Regions from separate parts of the Teredinibacter franksiae genome, predicted to be linked through region 2. Evidence: predicted binding sites of a transcription regulator. Region 2 holds the regulator's gene; each other region holds the start of a gene.
The links. Region 2 encodes sigma-54, which starts transcription at its own class of promoters, with help from an activator protein. Its sites were predicted from a motif close to TGGCACANNNNTTGCNNT; they were not measured.
Positions count from the first base shown of each region.

Region 1: a site for sigma-54 is predicted at 2,122-2,139, ahead of H5336_RS06125 (choice-of-anchor A family protein). Genes of this name have one in related genera too.
Region 3: a site for sigma-54 is predicted at 1,822-1,839, ahead of H5336_RS12425 (urease accessory protein UreD). Genes of this name have one in related genera too.

Region 1 covers NZ_JACJUV010000001.1:1,521,809-1,527,400, reverse strand. The annotation lists gene H5336_RS06135 (hypothetical protein) at 1-595, shown strand, start outside; gene rimI (ribosomal protein S18-alanine N-acetyltransferase) at 623-1,126, shown strand; gene H5336_RS06125 (choice-of-anchor A family protein) at 1,142-2,053, opposite strand; gene prfC (peptide chain release factor 3) at 2,336-3,910, shown strand; gene H5336_RS06115 (lysophospholipid acyltransferase family protein) at 3,973-4,587, shown strand; gene H5336_RS06110 (AI-2E family transporter) at 4,607-5,592, shown strand, end outside.
Region 2 covers NZ_JACJUV010000001.1:3,444,447-3,450,038, forward strand. The annotation lists gene mgtE (magnesium transporter) at 1-441, opposite strand, end outside; gene H5336_RS14685 (HPr family phosphocarrier protein) at 546-815, opposite strand; gene rapZ (RNase adapter RapZ) at 857-1,729, opposite strand; gene H5336_RS14695 (PTS sugar transporter subunit IIA) at 1,832-2,284, opposite strand; gene H5336_RS14700 (RNA polymerase factor sigma-54) at 2,488-4,026, opposite strand; gene lptB (LPS export ABC transporter ATP-binding protein) at 4,171-4,896, opposite strand; gene lptA (lipopolysaccharide transport periplasmic protein LptA) at 4,936-5,511, opposite strand; gene lptC (LPS export ABC transporter periplasmic protein LptC) at 5,508-5,592, opposite strand, start outside.
Region 3 covers NZ_JACJUV010000001.1:2,957,195-2,962,786, forward strand. The annotation lists gene H5336_RS12415 (YifB family Mg chelatase-like AAA ATPase) at 1-870, opposite strand, end outside; gene H5336_RS12420 (accessory factor UbiK family protein) at 939-1,187, opposite strand; gene H5336_RS12425 (urease accessory protein UreD) at 1,973-2,875, shown strand; gene ureA (urease subunit gamma) at 2,952-3,254, shown strand; gene H5336_RS12435 (urease subunit beta) at 3,353-3,658, shown strand; gene ureC (urease subunit alpha) at 3,679-5,382, shown strand; gene ureE (urease accessory protein UreE) at 5,565-5,592, shown strand, end outside.

The sequences.
Region 1 (5,592 bases), 1.9 Mb from region 2:
CTCTCCGGCAGAAAAAAATACACCGGTATTAGTTAAAGATGTACCCGCGCCAGCGGAACCTGAGGGGCTTGTTGAAATCCAACAGGAGGCCCGGTTTTCGCTTGCTATCTGGCGTGTTAGCCGAGATGTGCTGGCTGTGGATACGCGAGAGGTAGGGGCGGGCTTACCGACTGATGCATTACTGGCCAATATGGCCCGCTGTTTAGGGATGGGCTCGGGAAGCCTTGCTGCTGCAGAGGTATTAAATTGGCCTATGGTTGAGCTGCAGAACAAGCCTAAAGACTGGCATGCCGCACGTGAAATGGTCGCCAGCTTATTGGAAGGTAAGTTGTTGTCAGAGCCCGTGAGCCAGATTTTATTGTTCGGCGAGGCCGCCTACAAGGCTGTGGCTGTCACCCACACGGTTCAAGTCCCCGAGCCTAGCTTTGGTGGTCATTTACTCAGCGTCGTCGCTATCGATGCTTTTGCGGCGGATGGTTTGGTTCTGCCGAGTTTGGCGGAAACTTTACGAAACCCAGGGCAAAAGAAAGCAATTTGGCAATTTCTTGCTGGCCAAACGAACAAAAAGTCCTATGGTGAGGAGAGTTCCGCGTAAACCTGTGGTTCTCTAGAGGAGTACTTATTGAGCGATAAGATTAATACCCTGTTACACCGCCGCTTTACGTTAAGCGATGGTACTCCGTGCGAGCTGAAAAATTTTTGCAGGGACGATCTGGACGCTATTTATCAGTTGGAGCAGCGTGCTCACCCATACCCCTGGAGCAAGCAGAACTTTCAAGATTCCATCGCCAATAGCCATGTGTGTGTCGGCATTCAGAACGATGGTGAGTGGATAGCGCAGGCGGTGTTTTCCATTGCTTCGGGGGATGCAGAATTGCTGATTATTTCGGTTGATCCTAGCTGGCAGAGTAAAGGTGTCGCCAAGCAGCTTCTTTCGCTGATGACTGAAGTATTAGAAGATTTCGCCGCTGAATTGTTTTTGGAGGTACGCGCATCCAATAGTCGGGCGATAAAACTGTACGATACCTTAGGTTTCAATTGTGTAGGGACACGGCCAGGGTATTATCCGTCCAAAAATGGCAGGGAAGATGCTCAGATATACGGCATATCCCTGCGCATTGGATGAACTGCTGCACGGTAACTAGAGGTTAACACTGCCTCGTTTTCGGTTTCTGGCGAGAGCTAATAGACCAAGGCTCATCAGCATTAAAACACCACTTGCAGGCTCGGGTACTTCAGTTGCCGGCGGCTGGAAATTAAAGCTATGAAGCTCGTTGGTGGCGTTTGTATTGTAGTTTCTGGCCGCTAGCGCACCATCGAAGTCGAAACCGTTGTTGGTAACATCAGCCTGTGTGGCCAAAACAGAACCTACAAACTTGTTGTTAAGCGTAATACTGGTGGCCTCATGGAAATTCCACAAAATATTGTCGTAGAGTTCGCCAATGTTTCCGAGGAAGTTCATGCCGCCGTGGATGGTTGCAGCATTGCCCGTCACATTAATAATGGCGGTTTCGGCGCTACCTAAGTCAAAGCCAAATCCATATGAATTCTGGAACAAGCTAGCGTCAATATCGAACACTGCAACACTCTCTGTACCTGTGTAGGTAAACCTGCGTCCATTCATATCACCGGCAACGAAACCGTTAGCACTGAGCCCTGCGTAGCCAGCAGAATAGCTTTCCAGCTCACTTTCAACCGCTGCAATGCTTAAACTAAGATCCTGATAAATCGTACCGTTGTGTACGCTGATGTTCGATTCATCGGTATTATCGCCACCGTATACAACATTGCCATTTTGAACCTGGATATTATGGCCATAAATGTTTCCGCCAACACTAACGCTGTTGGAAAACAGTAGTTCGGCATCTGCGCTCAGAACTGAATCGGGGGCTGTCATGTCGCCACCGATAAGTGTTTTTCCTTGAACATGAACAGTGCCGTCAAAGTCGTTGAGAACAATCAAGTTGTACTCGCTCAGGGGCATTGCTGCTGCTTGGGTTCCAGCGAAAACGGTTGCCGCCATCACCAGAGCCCGAAACGCGTTCCTGTACATCGTGTATCTCTCCTTAAAGTGAATAAAAAACAAACAGTTATGAAGATAAGCTATTTGTGATGTTCGTCACAGCAATATTTGAGCCATAAAAAATTATTCATCTAAATCATTGGGTTATATGCCCTGCTATTTTCGTTGGCCGCGTTGTGTAAACGCGGCCGACATCCATTGACCTGTCGGGGTTGGCAAGCATTAACATCTATCTGACAGGATCACTTACGCCAACTCAACGCATAGGGCATAATCGCCACCCTCAATTCATAATGATTTAGCCTGTATTCAATGAGTCTTCAGAAAGAAATCGACAAACGGCGCACCTTTGCCATTATTTCCCACCCAGATGCGGGTAAAACAACCATTACCGAAAAGCTGCTGCTATTTGGCAATGCTATTCAGTTGGCGGGTTCAGTTAAAGGCAAGAGAGGGCCCCATGCGAAGTCAGATTGGATGACCATGGAGCAAGAGCGGGGTATTTCGGTAACCTCCTCGGTGATGCAGTTTCCCTACAAAGGGCGAATCGTAAACTTACTGGATACGCCGGGGCACGAGGACTTTTCTGAAGATACCTACCGTACGCTAACCGCCGTAGATTCGGTGTTAATGATTATTGATGGCGCCAAAGGTGTGGAAGATCGCACGATTAAATTAATGGAAGTTTGCCGGCTACGGGATACACCTATTCTATCGTTCATTAACAAAATGGACCGTGACATGCGCGACCCCATTGAGGTAATGGATGAGGTTGAAGAGGTGCTTAAAATTGCTGCAGCGCCGATTAACTGGCCTTTGGGTATGGGTAAGGAGTTTAAAGGTGTTTATAACCTATATACCGATACCATTCATGTTTATGAGCAGGGCAAAGGGCATACCATTCCCAACGACACCCAAATCAAAGGTTTGGATAGTAATGAAGCTTCTGTGCTGTTGGGGCCATATGCAGACGACATCCGCGAAGAAATCGAACTGGTGCGTGGTGCTACGAACGAATTCGATGTTGATGAGTACTTGGCTGGTCGCTTAACCCCGGTATTTTTTGGCACCGCCTTGGGTAATTTCGGCGTGCGGGAAATGCTGGAGGGCTTTGTAGAGTGGGCACCCAAGCCCTTAGGGCGGCTGACAGCGGCGCGACCTGTGGAACCAGAAGAGGATCAATTCAGTGGTTTTATTTTCAAAATTCAGGCAAACATGGACCCAAAGCACCGGGATCGAATTGCCTTTATGCGGGTATGTTCAGGCAAATATACCCGGGGTATGAAAATGAAACATGTGCGCATTGGCAAAGATGTCAAAATCGCTGATGCGGTTACTTTCCTCGCGGGTGACCGCTCTCAGGTAGAGGAAGCGCTGGCGGGCGACATTATTGGTTTACACAATCACGGCACCATCCAAATAGGCGATACTTTTACAGGTGGTGAGAACCTCAAGTTTAGTGGAATTCCACATTTCGCTCCTGAATTATTTAAGCGCATACGCCTTAAAGACCCGTTGAAAACTAAACAGTTAAAAAAGGGGCTGCAACAGTTATCGGAAGAGGGGTCTACTCAGGTATTTTTCCCGCAGAACAATAATGACATTATTGTTGGTGCGGTGGGCGTGCTACAGTTTGAAGTTGTTGCGTATCGGCTGAAGGATGAATATAAAGTAGAAGCCATTTACGAATCGGTGAATGTGACAACGGCTCGTTGGGTGGAGTGTGAGGACGAAAAGAAATTTGCCGAGTTTAAACGCAAGTGTGGCGACAACCTGGGAATTGATGGTGGTGGTCACTTGACGTACCTTGCCCCCACTCGCGTAAACTTGTCGCTTACCGAAGATCGTTATCCCGATGTTGAATTTAGGTCAACTCGAGAGCACTAAGCCACTGTGTGGGCTATAAAAAATAATAACGAAAAAATTAATGACGTAGCGAGCCTGGTGTAATGACCAATCCACAACACGAATATTCCGACTTGTTTCCGGAAATTCCCCCCAGCATGCCAACGGCTGGTGGGCCGATTAGTCGATGGCTCGGGCGGAAAATACTACGGTTAATCGGATGGCGTATTGAAGGCGAAATTCCTGCAGACCACAAACTGGTAATGGTGGCCGCGCCGCATACATCTAACTGGGATTTCGTGCTGGCAATGCTGGCTATTATGGCGCTTGGCATTCGCGTGTCTTACCTGATGAAAAAAGAGGCATTTGTTTGGCCTTTAGGCGGTCTTTTTAGAAAGTTAGGTGGAATACCCATTGACCGAACGGCTGCCGATGACACCGTCGAGCAAATTGGAGCTTGGTACCGAGACCACGAAAAAGTGTGGGTGGTGATTACACCAGAGGGAACCCGAGCTAAAGTAGACCGTTGGAAAACCGGCTTTTTAAGGATCGCCCAGCGAGCAGATGTGCCCGTTGTTTTGGTTGCCTGGGATTTCCCAAACAAGCGCATGGTTTTAGGTAAGCGTTGGCCCCTTTCGGGGGATCATGTAAAAGATGCCGAGGTAATACGGGAATACGTAAATACCCGCTACGCGGGCAAGCACCCTGAAAATCAATGAAACCTGAAGGATGTGACTAATGGAACAACGTTCACCGATAACCGCTTTTTTAGTTGCACTGGCGGCGTTTATTATTGTTGTTGCCGGCATGCGCACCGCAGAATCCTTGCTGGTCCCATTTCTTCTTTCGTTATTTGTCGCGGTTATATGCACGCCCCCGCTCCTTTGGTTAAAAGCTCGAGGTGTACCTGGGTGGCTGGCGATGTTAATCGTTATACTTAATATTGTGATTGGCGGCACTGTAGTCGGTATAGTCGTCGGTTCAGCCATTGGCGATTTTCGCCAAGATTTACCCGAGTATCAGTTGCGCCTCTCTGAGATTACAGCCGGCTTATTTCAAAAGCTTTCGACGCTCGGAGTATCGGTTGACGCTGAGCTAATACGTTCCAGTTTTAATCCTGGGGCAGCCTTAGCCGTTGCCGGAAACACGCTGGCGGGGCTAGGTAATTTGATGACCAATGCCTTTATGATATTGCTTACAGTAGTCTTTATTTTAGGTGAGGAGGTTGGGTTTTCTGAAAAGTTAAAAAGTACTTCGCGCAATTCAGAAAAAACCATTGAGGCCATTAACCAATTTAGTGCCGGCGTAAATCGCTACATGGCGATCAAGGCGTTGATGAGTTTACTCACAGGCACCATAATACTGGTGTGGCTTTGGATCCTTGGCGTCGACTATTTTGTACTCTGGGGAATGCTGGCATTTTTGCTGAATTTCGTACCTACTTTAGGCTCCATTATTGCGGCTATACCGGCGGTACTATTGGCCGTGGTTCAGCTGGGGGTGGGAGATGCCGTGCTTGTTGGCGTGGGCTTTTTAGCGGTTAATCTTGGTGTGGGTAATATCCTCGAGCCTCGGGTAATGGGGCGGGGATTAGATTTATCTACATTGGTGGTGTTTCTGTCGTTAGTATTTTGGGGGTGGGTACTGGGCCCAGTGGGCATGCTGTTGTCTATTCCACTAACAATTACGGTTAAGATTGCCCTAGAAAGTGTCGATGAAACACG
Region 2 (5,592 bases):
GGTATTGGTTAGGCCCCCGGCGGTTTCTTCGTCGTAGGCAATAACTTCCTCAACGCGCGCTCTGTCCTGATCGGACATGGCTTCCAATACTTCTTGGATAACCTGCTCGGGCAGCTGTTGCAGAATGTCAACAGCATCGTCGGTTTCTAAGCCTTCGGTAATTTCTACCAGCTCTTCGGTGCCCATGCCTTCGAGGAAGAGTATTTTGACATCGTCCCCGAGCTCTTCGAGTACCTCACCGGAGACTTCTTTGTCTACCAGATCCCACAGTAGGGTGCGAGAGGGGGGAGGGGAGGATTCTATTAAATGTGCAATTTCAACCGGCCGTAGGCCATTCAGCATTTGCCTTACTTGGCGAAAGGTACCGCTGTCGAGCATTGCCTGCATTTTGCTCAGGTGAGCATGCGGCTGATAATCGGCTTGTTCGGCAGCTTGCGGCATGTGGTGGTCCGGTTGCAGTGGCTAAATTTGGAATGTGGAAATTGTAGCCTTTTCAACGGCTTCCGGAAATCTTCTTAGAGCTAATCTTGCAATTAGTTTGGTGTTTATTCCGCCTCGTCGAAACGGTTGTGGATTAGGGTTGTTAAGGCGTCCATTGCAGCCGCTTCGTCTGTGCCTTCGGTACGCAAGGTTATGTCGGTACCTTTTGAGGCGGCAAGTAGCATTAGCGACATTATACTTTTGGCATCGGTCGTTTTTCCTTTGGCTATCACGTGTATGCGAGAGGAGAAGCGCATGGCGACATTTGCCAATTTTGTTGCCGCTCGTGCGTGCAGGCCAAGCTTGTTTATGATTTGGATGTGTTGTTCCTGCATGGCAGTGTTTTTATTCTCTTCGCTGATCTCGGCGCAAGCCGCTAGTGCCCTGGTTTATTTTCCAGTTGGCGGTGCCTGGTTTGTACGTTTTTATAGTCGTCCTTTAATGCTTCTGCGAGGCGTTCGCACATATACACGGAGCGGTGCCAGCCGCCGGTACAACCGATGCCAATACTGAGATAGCTGCGGTTATTGCTTTCGAACTTTGGAATCCATTTTTTAATAAAACCAAGAATGTCGGCAAACATCTCTTCGACCTCCTGCTGGCCGCCGAGAAACTCAATAACCTGAGGTTCAAGCCCAGTGTGGTCGCGCAGTTGGGTGCTCCAGAAGGGGTTGGGCAGGCAGCGAACATCGAAGATAAAGTCAACATCTACGGGCACACCGTATTTATAACCGAAGGATTTAAACATGAGTGCTACGCCTTTACCGTTTTTACCTACCACCAGATGTTTGATGGAACTGCGCAGTTCGTGCAGGCTGAGGTGAGAGGTGTCAATGGTAAAGTCTGCCGCTGCGGCCATGGGTTGAAGTATAGCTTTCTCTTTCTCGATAGCTTCGTTAAGGCCAATAAACTCGTCGGAAAGAGGGTGGCGACGCCGTGTTTCGGAAAAGCGTTTAAGCAGCATTTCACGCGAGCTATCGAGAAATACGATCTGGTACTGTTTGCGGTCGATAGGGGCGCTGGCAATAAGTTCGCCGAGCTTGCCGAGGTCGCTATAGATATTGCGTGCGTCAATGCCGATGGCAAAGCGCTGGCTATCGGCGTTGGGTGCGGCGGCTATTTGCTCGATAAGGGCCGGTAACAAGTTAACCGGTAGGTTGTCGATACAGGTGTAGCCTTCGTCTTCAAGCAGGTGTAGGGCCGACGTTTTACCGGATCCAGATCTTCCACTGATGATAAGCAGGCGCATAAAATTCTTCCGGGAAAGTTGTTCGCTGGGTAAGTGTAATACTGGTGCGCTCTTCGGAGCGCTTAGACCCGACGGGCTGAGCCATAGGCTTGGGCTCAGTTTTTAGTTTACACCAGAAGCGATACGAAACAATTCTTGATTGTTGTGACAGGCCCTCAGGCGCTTTGCGTAGCTTGGGTCTTGCAGGTTTTCGGCAAGGCTCGAGAGGGTTTGCAGGTGGGCGTCTTCAGCGTTCTCGGGCACCAGCATGGCAAATACTAGGTCCACGGGCTCACCGTCTACGGCGTCGAAGTCGATGGGCTGCTCGAGGGTAATACAGGCGCATAGGGTTTCACCCCCGGTGGCAAATCGGCAGTGGGGTATAGCAATACCCTGGCCGATACCGGTTGAACCCAAGCGTTCCCTTGAAACGAGGCTCTGAAAAAGCGCTGTCTCGTTGGTACCTTCAATGGCGTGGGCAAAAATGCCAGCGAGATTTTCTAGCAGGCGTTTTTTGCTGCTGTCGCTTGTGGCGGCTTTGCAGCGATCTTCGGAAAGGAGTGACGAAATCTGCATGGTGATTCGATTGCCGGTGATGTCCGTATTAATATTAGATGAGGTTTAAGTCTTTTGTGCAAAGCGATTGCTTTGTTGAGCAACTCATCGAATTGGCGCGCATTCTACCAATAATCCGTGATCTTCCAAGAGTTGGGAGCTGGGGAAATCAAAAAAAGAGTAAATAAAAATTTAATCACTTATTCAAGGTGTGGTAAATGGCTTTACACCAGCCGCTTTCGTTCGTTGGAAGGTGGTATGTGTAGCGATTCACGGTACTTGGCAATTGTGCGTCGGGCCACCTTGATTCCCTGCTCGCCCAGTAGCCCTGTGATTTTTGAGTCGCTTAGGGGTTTGCGTGCATTCTCTGCGGCCACCAATTTTTTAATGATGGCGCGAATGGCTGTAGATGAACACTCTCCGCCGGTATCGGTGGCAACATGACTTGAAAAGAAGTATTTCAGCTCGAAAATACCCTGGGGGGTGTGCATGTATTTTTGTGTGGTTACCCGAGAAATGGTGGATTCGTGCATTTCCACTATTTCGGCAACATCGTGCAGCACCATGGGCTTCATGGCTTCTGGGCCGTAGTCGAGAAAGCCCTGTTGTTTTTCGACAATGCAGGTGGAGACTTTTAGCAGGGTTTCGTTACGGCTTTGCAGGCTCTTTAAGAACCAGCGAGCTTCCTGTAGGTTGTCGCGCAGGAAAGTGTTGTCGGCACTGGAGTCCGCACGCTTTACCATCGATGCATAGCCGGAGTTAATGCGAAGCTTGGGGGCGATGTCGGGGTTAAGCTGCACAACCCAACGATTATTGACCTTGCTGACAAATACATCGGGTACTACATATTCGGTATCGTCGCTGCCAATGGATTCTCCGGGGCGTGGATTTAGCCCTTGGATGATACTAATGGCCGCTTGCAGTTCGGGCTCTTTGAGCCGAAGCTTGCGCATAAGTTGCTTAAAGTCGCGGCTTGCGAGCAGGTTCAGGTAGTCTTTTACCAGTGCGCGTGCATGGCTGATATCGGGGCCTTCAACGCCTAGCTGGTTCAGCTGGATAAGCAGGCACTCGCGGATATCTTGGCTGAGTACGCCCGGAGGATCGAACTGCTGCACGCGATGAAGTACGGCGAGAATCTCATCTTCTTCGAGTTCTTCATACTGTGTCATCAGGCTGGTGAACAGCTCTTCAAGCGGTTGCCCGAGAATACCGTTGGGCTGCACGGCATCGATGAGGGTTTCGGCAATTTCTCGGTCGAGGTCCGACATGGGGGTGAGGTTGAGTTGCCAGTGCAGGTGATCCTGCAAGGTTTCGGACGTGCCCCGGCGGGACTCAAAATCGTAATCTTCGCTGTCGGGTTTAGCTAGGCCGGAACCTGATGGCGTAGGTTCGTAAATGTCGTCCCAGCTGGTGTCTACCGCGAGGTCTGTTGGAATGCTGTCTTCATTCCAGTCACCGTCAGGCTTGTCGGCAAATTCCTCCGCGCTGCTGGTGTCATCGGCGCTCGCCGTGGTATTAGCTGCTTCGGTGTCCTGCGAGGTGTTTTGGTTGTCTGTTGCCGGCGGTGCTTGTTCGTTCGCGTCGTTTGTCGCTGGCGCCTCTTCTATATCGTCCGACGTTTCGAGCATTGGATTGGAGTCCAGCGCCTCTTGAATTTCGACTTGCAGGTCCAGCGTCGAAAGTTGCAGTAGGCGAATGGCCTGTTGCAACTGTGGTGTCATCGTAAGTTGTTGTCCCAGTTTTAGCTGGAGAGATTGCTTCATAGGATGAACTGCGAACGTGTAGTGAGTAAAGGGTTACAAGTCGTAGTTTAGTCTTCGTATTCGAGACGCGCAATGGTTTTTAAAAGCAAGGAATATGCCGGTTTGAAGACCATTTTAAGGGGGTTGTCAAGGAAATCTCGGGGATTATAGGGTGAAATGTTTACCTAGGTACACTTCTCGTACTTTCTGGTTGTTGAGTACTTCCGCTGCTGCACCTTCGGCAATAATGTGGCCCTCAGAAACGATATACGCCTTCTCACAGATATCCAGTGTTTCTCGTACATTATGATCGGTAATGAGTACGCCAATGCCGCGCCCTTTTAGGTGTTGAACAATTTGCTTAATGTCGCTGACAGAGATGGGGTCTACGCCGGCAAAAGGTTCGTCAAGCAGGATGAACTGTGGTTCTGTGGCTAGGGCTCTGGCGATTTCAACGCGCCTGCGTTCACCGCCAGAAAGCGCCATGCCCAGGCTGTCACGAATGTGTTGAATGTGGAATTCGTTAAGTAATTGCTCCATGGCGGCAATACGCTGTTTGCGGTTAAGCTCTGAACGGGTTTCTAGAATAGCCATAATGTTGTCGGCCACTGTCAGCTTGCGGAATACCGAGGCCTCTTGAGGTAGATAGCCAAGACCTTCTCGAGCGCGCTCGTGCATGGACATTTGGGTGACATCTTTATCGGCTATTGATATTGCACCTCTGTCAGCTTTTACGATGCCTGCAATCATGTAAAAGCAGGTGGTTTTTCCGGCGCCGTTCGGGCCCAAAAGGCCGACGATTTGACCATCTTCTACGGTGATGGATACGTCTATAACAACTTTTCGGCCTTTATAACTTTTCGCCAGATGCTGGGCGCTTAGGGTAGGCATGGTGCAGTTGGTTGTCCTTTGTTTTGTTTGTTTTGGGCTCTATTCTTCAGTTTCGTTTTCTGACGAGAGCGCTTTAGGCGGGATAATCATTTTTACTCGGCGATCGTCACCGGAGGCGGTGGCTTCTCCGCCAGCTTTAACGACGGCTTTTTTTACGTCGTATTCAATTCGATTACCGCTGAGGCTGGTGCCTTCTTGCTTGAACGCAGCATTATCAATCAGAAACAGGGTTTCGTCGGTGATGCGGTATTCAAGTCGGTTAGCCTGCGCGGTAACCGGGTTGTCACCCATATTGGGCACTTGGCTAAGGCGGGCGGGTTTGCCGGTGGCGACAACTTTTGAATAGGTGTCGTTGCTACCAAAAATGACAACTTTTTCGGCGGTAATCTTCAGGCTGCCCTGCTCAACGATAACCTTGCCGGCGTAAGTAGTGGTGCCAGACTGGTCGTCGAGCTCTGCGCTGTCGGCTTGAATGCTCAGGTCTTGAAAACGATCGTCGGGGAGTGCGTGAACAGCCGCCGAGGTGAAAGCAAAACTGACAAGGGCCAAAACGCAAAACAGTGCGAGCGCAAAATGACTTAAATGAAAAAATGATTTAGATAGTTGCTGCTTCACTTTACTTGCGCCGGGATTTTATGAATGGCTTTTACGCGGTGGTGTAAGCGAATTTTTCGATTTTGAAAATCTGCTGTCATA
Region 3 (5,592 bases), 490 kb from region 2:
AGAAATTTCCCCAGGTCGTGGGTTACTGCCACCACCAACTAACGCAATAGCCGAAGCGGTGTGGTGGGGTGACCGGAAAGGTCGCGATAACCAGTTACTCGCTGCGGATTGATTCGCAACGCTTTTTACAGCGGCTACCTCTAAAGCCTCGCTCTCCCGTAGCGGAGGCATAATAGTGGGTAGTCGGGAAGCGAGCATGGATTTGCCGGTTCCCGGGGGGCCAAAAAAGAGTAAATTGTGACCACCGCTGGCGGCTACTTCAAGTGCGCGTCTGGCCTGTAGTTGGCCTTTTACATCGCTCATATCGGTAGGGTAAAAGGCGTCGTGGGCAACGGATTTTACCGGTGTCTCCAGGGCCTCGCGTTTATGTAGGTGAGCGCAAACACTTAATAGATTAGAGGCAACCAACACCTCGGTATTGCGGCACAGGGCTGCTTCGGTTGAATTTAGCCGAGGAACAACTAGTGCTCGCTTGGCTTCACCGCAGGCGATGGCCGCAGGGATAGCACCGCGTATGCGCCGCAGGTCGCCAGAAAGGCCTAGCTCCCCCACAAATTCGTATTCAGCTAATGCTTGCCCAGGAATTTGCTCAGAAGCAGCAAGAATAGCCAACGCAATAGCAAGGTCATAGCGGCCACCTTCCTTGGGTAGGTCAGCGGGGGCGAGGTTGACGGTAATTCTTCGTTGTGGAAAATCGAAATGACTATTTAGCAGAGCGGATCGTACCCGGTCCTTACTCTCTTTTACCGCCGTTTCAGGCAGGCCAACAATGGTGAAACCCGGTAGCCCATTAGAAAGGTGGGTTTCCACGGTAACCAGCGGCGCGCCAACGCCGAGTTGCGCGCGTGTGTAAACAACAGCAAGTGACATGAATCGTCCCTGATAATGAATTCCAAGCGCGCATTGTAAAAAAGACAGCCATCGAATGATGTGCGATATCAGCTATCGGGGCTGTGCGCTTTTTCGAATTCTGCTAGGCGAGATTCGAGCTGCTCAAGTTTTTCTCGGGTTCTCAGCAGTACAGCCTGCTGTGCATCGAATTCATCTCGGGTAACCAGGTTCAGCTTCCGCAGGGCGGATTCGATAATAGCGCGAACCTGCGAAGAGGCTTGGTCTTGATTTTCGGAAAATTGGCTGGCTTTTTGGTTGATGTCGTTGAAAATTTGCTTGGCGAGTTGGTCGATCATGGGGTGTTCTCCGGTCTGGAGGGGCATAGTATCAAAGCTTGGCTGCAAAGAATAAGTGTAGGCGATTTCTCTCTAGAATCATTCGGTGGGCCTAGGTGCGTAGTATATCGTTGTTGAGGCGCCCTCTGTCGAAGACTCGAAATTTGGCGATAATCCCATTTCATTTTCAATAGAAACCGCCGGTTGGATTGGCGTGTCGCCATTTTACAGGTTAGCCTCCATTAAGATGGTCGGTTTTGCTCGCGGGAAGTACTACAACATCCCTGTAACTTCCGGCTATGTGCAGTGGCGACACAGGGTAAACCTTCGAGTGTTTTTAGGTGCTGTTAGGTGTTGTTAGTTCAGTGGCTGATTAACGGCAGGGATTCAATGGCGATAATGTGTTCACTTACACTAGGTGTTTTGTGTGCTGGCGGTTGTTAACCAACAAAAACTCATCCCTAGCCTAGCGTATGGGGTTGGGGGTGATCATAGCGCCTTCCGTATCTGCTAGGGTGAACGCTTTTAATTGTCCTCCGCTCTTATTGGTCGCTATCGGGCTATTTTGCAATTCCGAAAAAAAATGCGCAAACTCGTTGTTTCTCGGTGCCTTAAAATGGTGGGGTTGCGGCTAAATACTTTTGCTTTGTTTGTCTGGCAAGAAACTTGCCCTGTGTATTCGTCAGAATATTGAAAAGTGCGCCAGCCCCTAAGTTGCGTTAATGTGGGGCATTTTCGCGCCTTTTTTTGGTGCGTATGAGCATTTTCGCACCATGGATAAACATAAATAACTATTGAATCTGTTCATGAATCGTCCTGTCGCCGAGTTAGTCGCCTCAACTACAGCCACCGTTGTTCTCAATATTCAGCAGGGTCGTGAATGGCGTGCGGGTATTTCACTCGGCTTTGCTTTGCGTCAGCACCGCACTCGTATCGTTACCAGTCAACATCATGGCCCATTGCGTGTGCAGCGTCCTTTTTACCCCGAGCAGCAGGATTGTTGCCATGTCTACTTGTTGCATCCGCCGGGCGGAATGGTTATTGGGGACTCCCTGAGTATTGGTGCTTCACTTGCCGAGGGTGCACAGGCGCTAATCACTACGCCCTCCGCTGGAAAAATATACGGAGCCAAGGGGGCCAGAGAAACGCAGCAACAAAGTATACATTTTCAGTTGGAGGCCGATACGTGCCTAGAATGGTTGCCGCAGGAGACCATTGTCTTCGATTCCGCCAATGGTCGCCTAAACACGCGGGTGGATCTAAGCCCCGGCGCAAAGTACGCTGGTTGGGATATTGTGCGTTTGGGCAGGGCTGCCAGTGGAGAAACATTTAATTCCGGCGAGTGTTGGCAAAACCTAGAGATCTGGCAAGAGCAAAAGCCATTGTTTATTGAACGGAACCGTATTGTTGGTGGTGGTGAATTACAACAATCAATTTGGGGGTTAAAGGGCAAGAATACACTGGGCACTTTTATCGTTACCGCTAGCATTTCGCGGGACGATCGCGATTTATGGGTAGAGCAATTAGAGGCGTTGGATGGTTCGGCAACTGAATGCTGGGGGCTTACCCAAAAACAGGATGTATTTATTGCGCGCTATTTGGGTAATGATGTTGCCCTTTGCCGAAAAGGGTTTGAATTAATCTGGAAAAATATTCGACCTACATTTAATGGTCGGGAGGCTGTTGTACCCCGCATTTGGAATACCTAATGTGCAGAGTTTGCGCTTCCGAAGAGGCCTTCGGTCTTTTAAAACTTACATAACCAATAACTGAGAGGGCTCCACAATGGAACTCAGTCCACGCGACAAAGACAAATTATTAATTTTTACTGCCGCGTTGTTGGCGGAGCGGCGAAAAGCCAAAGGTTTGAAACTCAACTACCCAGAATCCATTGCCTTAATTTCGGCAGAAATTATGGAAGGCGCGCGGGAAGGTAAAACCGTAGCGGAGCTAATGAACTACGGGCGCACTATTCTTGCCCGCGAAGATGTGATGGAAGGCATTGCTGAAATGATTCACGACGTCCAAGTAGAAGCCACCTTTCCAGACGGCACCAAGCTGGTGACGGTGCACGAACCTATTGTTTAAATAGGGTCGTTCATGATTCCTGTGAAAGTGGATATATGAGTCAATTACCAAATGTATGCCCCGTTGCGCAGGCATTTTAAAAAGACTGGAGAAAGTCAATGATTCCCGGCGAATACGATATTAAAACAGGCGACATAGAATTAAATGTGGGTCGCATTACGCTTACTGTGAAAGTGGCCAATACTGGCGACCGCCCCATTCAAGTGGGCTCCCATTACCATTTTTTTGAAACTAACGCTGCGTTAAGTTTTGATCGAGAAGCCGCAAGGGGTTTCCGTTTAAACATTGCCGCCGGAACAGCGGTACGTTTTGAGCCGGGGCAAGACCGTGAAGTGGAATTGGTTGAACTGGCTGGCTCGAAAACGGTGTACGGATTTCGCGGCGATGTAATGGGTAAACTTTAAAAAGGTATAGGAGAAAAACAATGGCAAAAATAGACCGAAAAGCCTATGCCGATATGTTCGGCCCAACCGTGGGTGATCGCGTACGTTTAGGCGATACCGAACTGTGGGTAGAGGTAGAAAAAGATTTCACTACCCATGGAGAAGAAGTGAAATTTGGCGGCGGTAAAGTGATCCGTGATGGCATGGGTCAAAGCCAAGCCTCGTGTAAAGACACGCCCGATACGGTTATTACCAACGCACTTATACTCGACCATTGGGGTATCGTTAAAGCCGATGTTGCCATTAAAGCCGGGCGCATCGCCGCTATAGGTAAAGCCGGTAACCCTGATATTCAGCCGGATGTCACGATAGAAGTTGGCCCAGGAACAGAAGTCATTGCTGGTGAAGGGCAAATTCTAACGGCGGGTGCCATTGATGCCCATATCCACTTTATTTGCCCTCAGCAAATCGAAGAAGCCTTAATGAGCGGCGTTACCACCATGATCGGTGGCGGCACAGGCCCGGCGACCGGCACCAATGCTACAACCTGTACGCCTGGCCCTTGGCATATTCAAAAAATGCTCGAAGCCGCCGAGAGTTTTGCGATGAATTTAGGCTTTCTCGCCAAAGGCAACGCCAGCTTACCCGTAGCCTTGAACGAACAAGTGGAAGCGGGGGCTTTGGGCCTAAAACTGCACGAAGACTGGGGTACTACGCCGGCGTCGATCGACTGCTGTTTAAGTGTGGCCGAAAATTACGATGTGCAGGTGGCGATTCATACCGACACCCTGAATGAATCGGGTTTTGTTGAAGACACCCTTGGTGCATTTAAAGGCCGCACTATTCACACCTACCATACCGAAGGTGCGGGTGGGGGGCATGCGCCGGATATTATTAAAGCCTGTGGCTCCGACAATGTATTACCTTCATCCACAAATCCAACACGTCCTTACACGGTAAATACCGTAGATGAACATTTGGATATGTTGATGGTCTGTCATCATCTCGACCCCAACATTCCAGAAGATGTCGCCTTTGCCGATTCGCGTATTCGCAAAGAAACCATTGCCGCTGAAGATATTCTTCACGACCTTGGTGCTTTTTCTATGATTGCCTCGGATTCCCAAGCCATGGGCCGCGTCGGTGAAGTGGTGTGCCGCACATGGCAAACCGCACATAAAATGAAAGTGCAACGTGGAGCACTGCCGCAGGACAGCGATTATAGCGATAACTTTCGGGCAAAACGTTATATCGCCAAATACACCATTAACCCGGCACTGGCTCACGGCATATCGCATGAAGTAGGCTCTATTGAAGTGGGTAAATTGGCTGACATCGTTTTATGGAAGCCCGCTTTTTTTGGTGTGAAACCATCGATGATTATTAAAGGCGGTGCAATAGCTGCAGCGCCTATGGGTGACCCCAACGCATCAATTCCTACACCGCAGCCTGTACACTATCGCCCTATGTTCGGAGCGTTTGGAAAGGCCGCAATGGGAACATCGGTCAGTTTTGTTTCCCAAGCGGCAATCGATGCCGGTATTGCCGCCAGCTATAAATTAGAGCGCCGATTGGTTGCTGTAAAGAATTGTCGAAGCGTGCAAAAGAAAGACATGATTCACAACGATTATCAGCCAGTAATGGAAGTGGACCCAGAAACCTATGAAGTGCGCGCGGATGGGCAGTTATTGACCTGCGAGCCTGCGGAGGTGCTTCCACTGGCGCAGCGGTACTTTCTATTTTAATTCAGCGCGCACGGAGCAGCCTACGTCCTTCTGGAGCAGTCGCAAGCTCCTTGTTGGAACGTTCGCAAGCTCACTTCTGGACTGGTTTTTCCAGCAGGCCGAAGGCCGCTCCAGCAGCGAGCTCGCGAGCGCTCCAGATTCCAGCAGTCGCGTAGCGGCGCCCCATGAACAAAGTGAGTACCATGCTAGAAGCATTTGAAATAAAAAAAG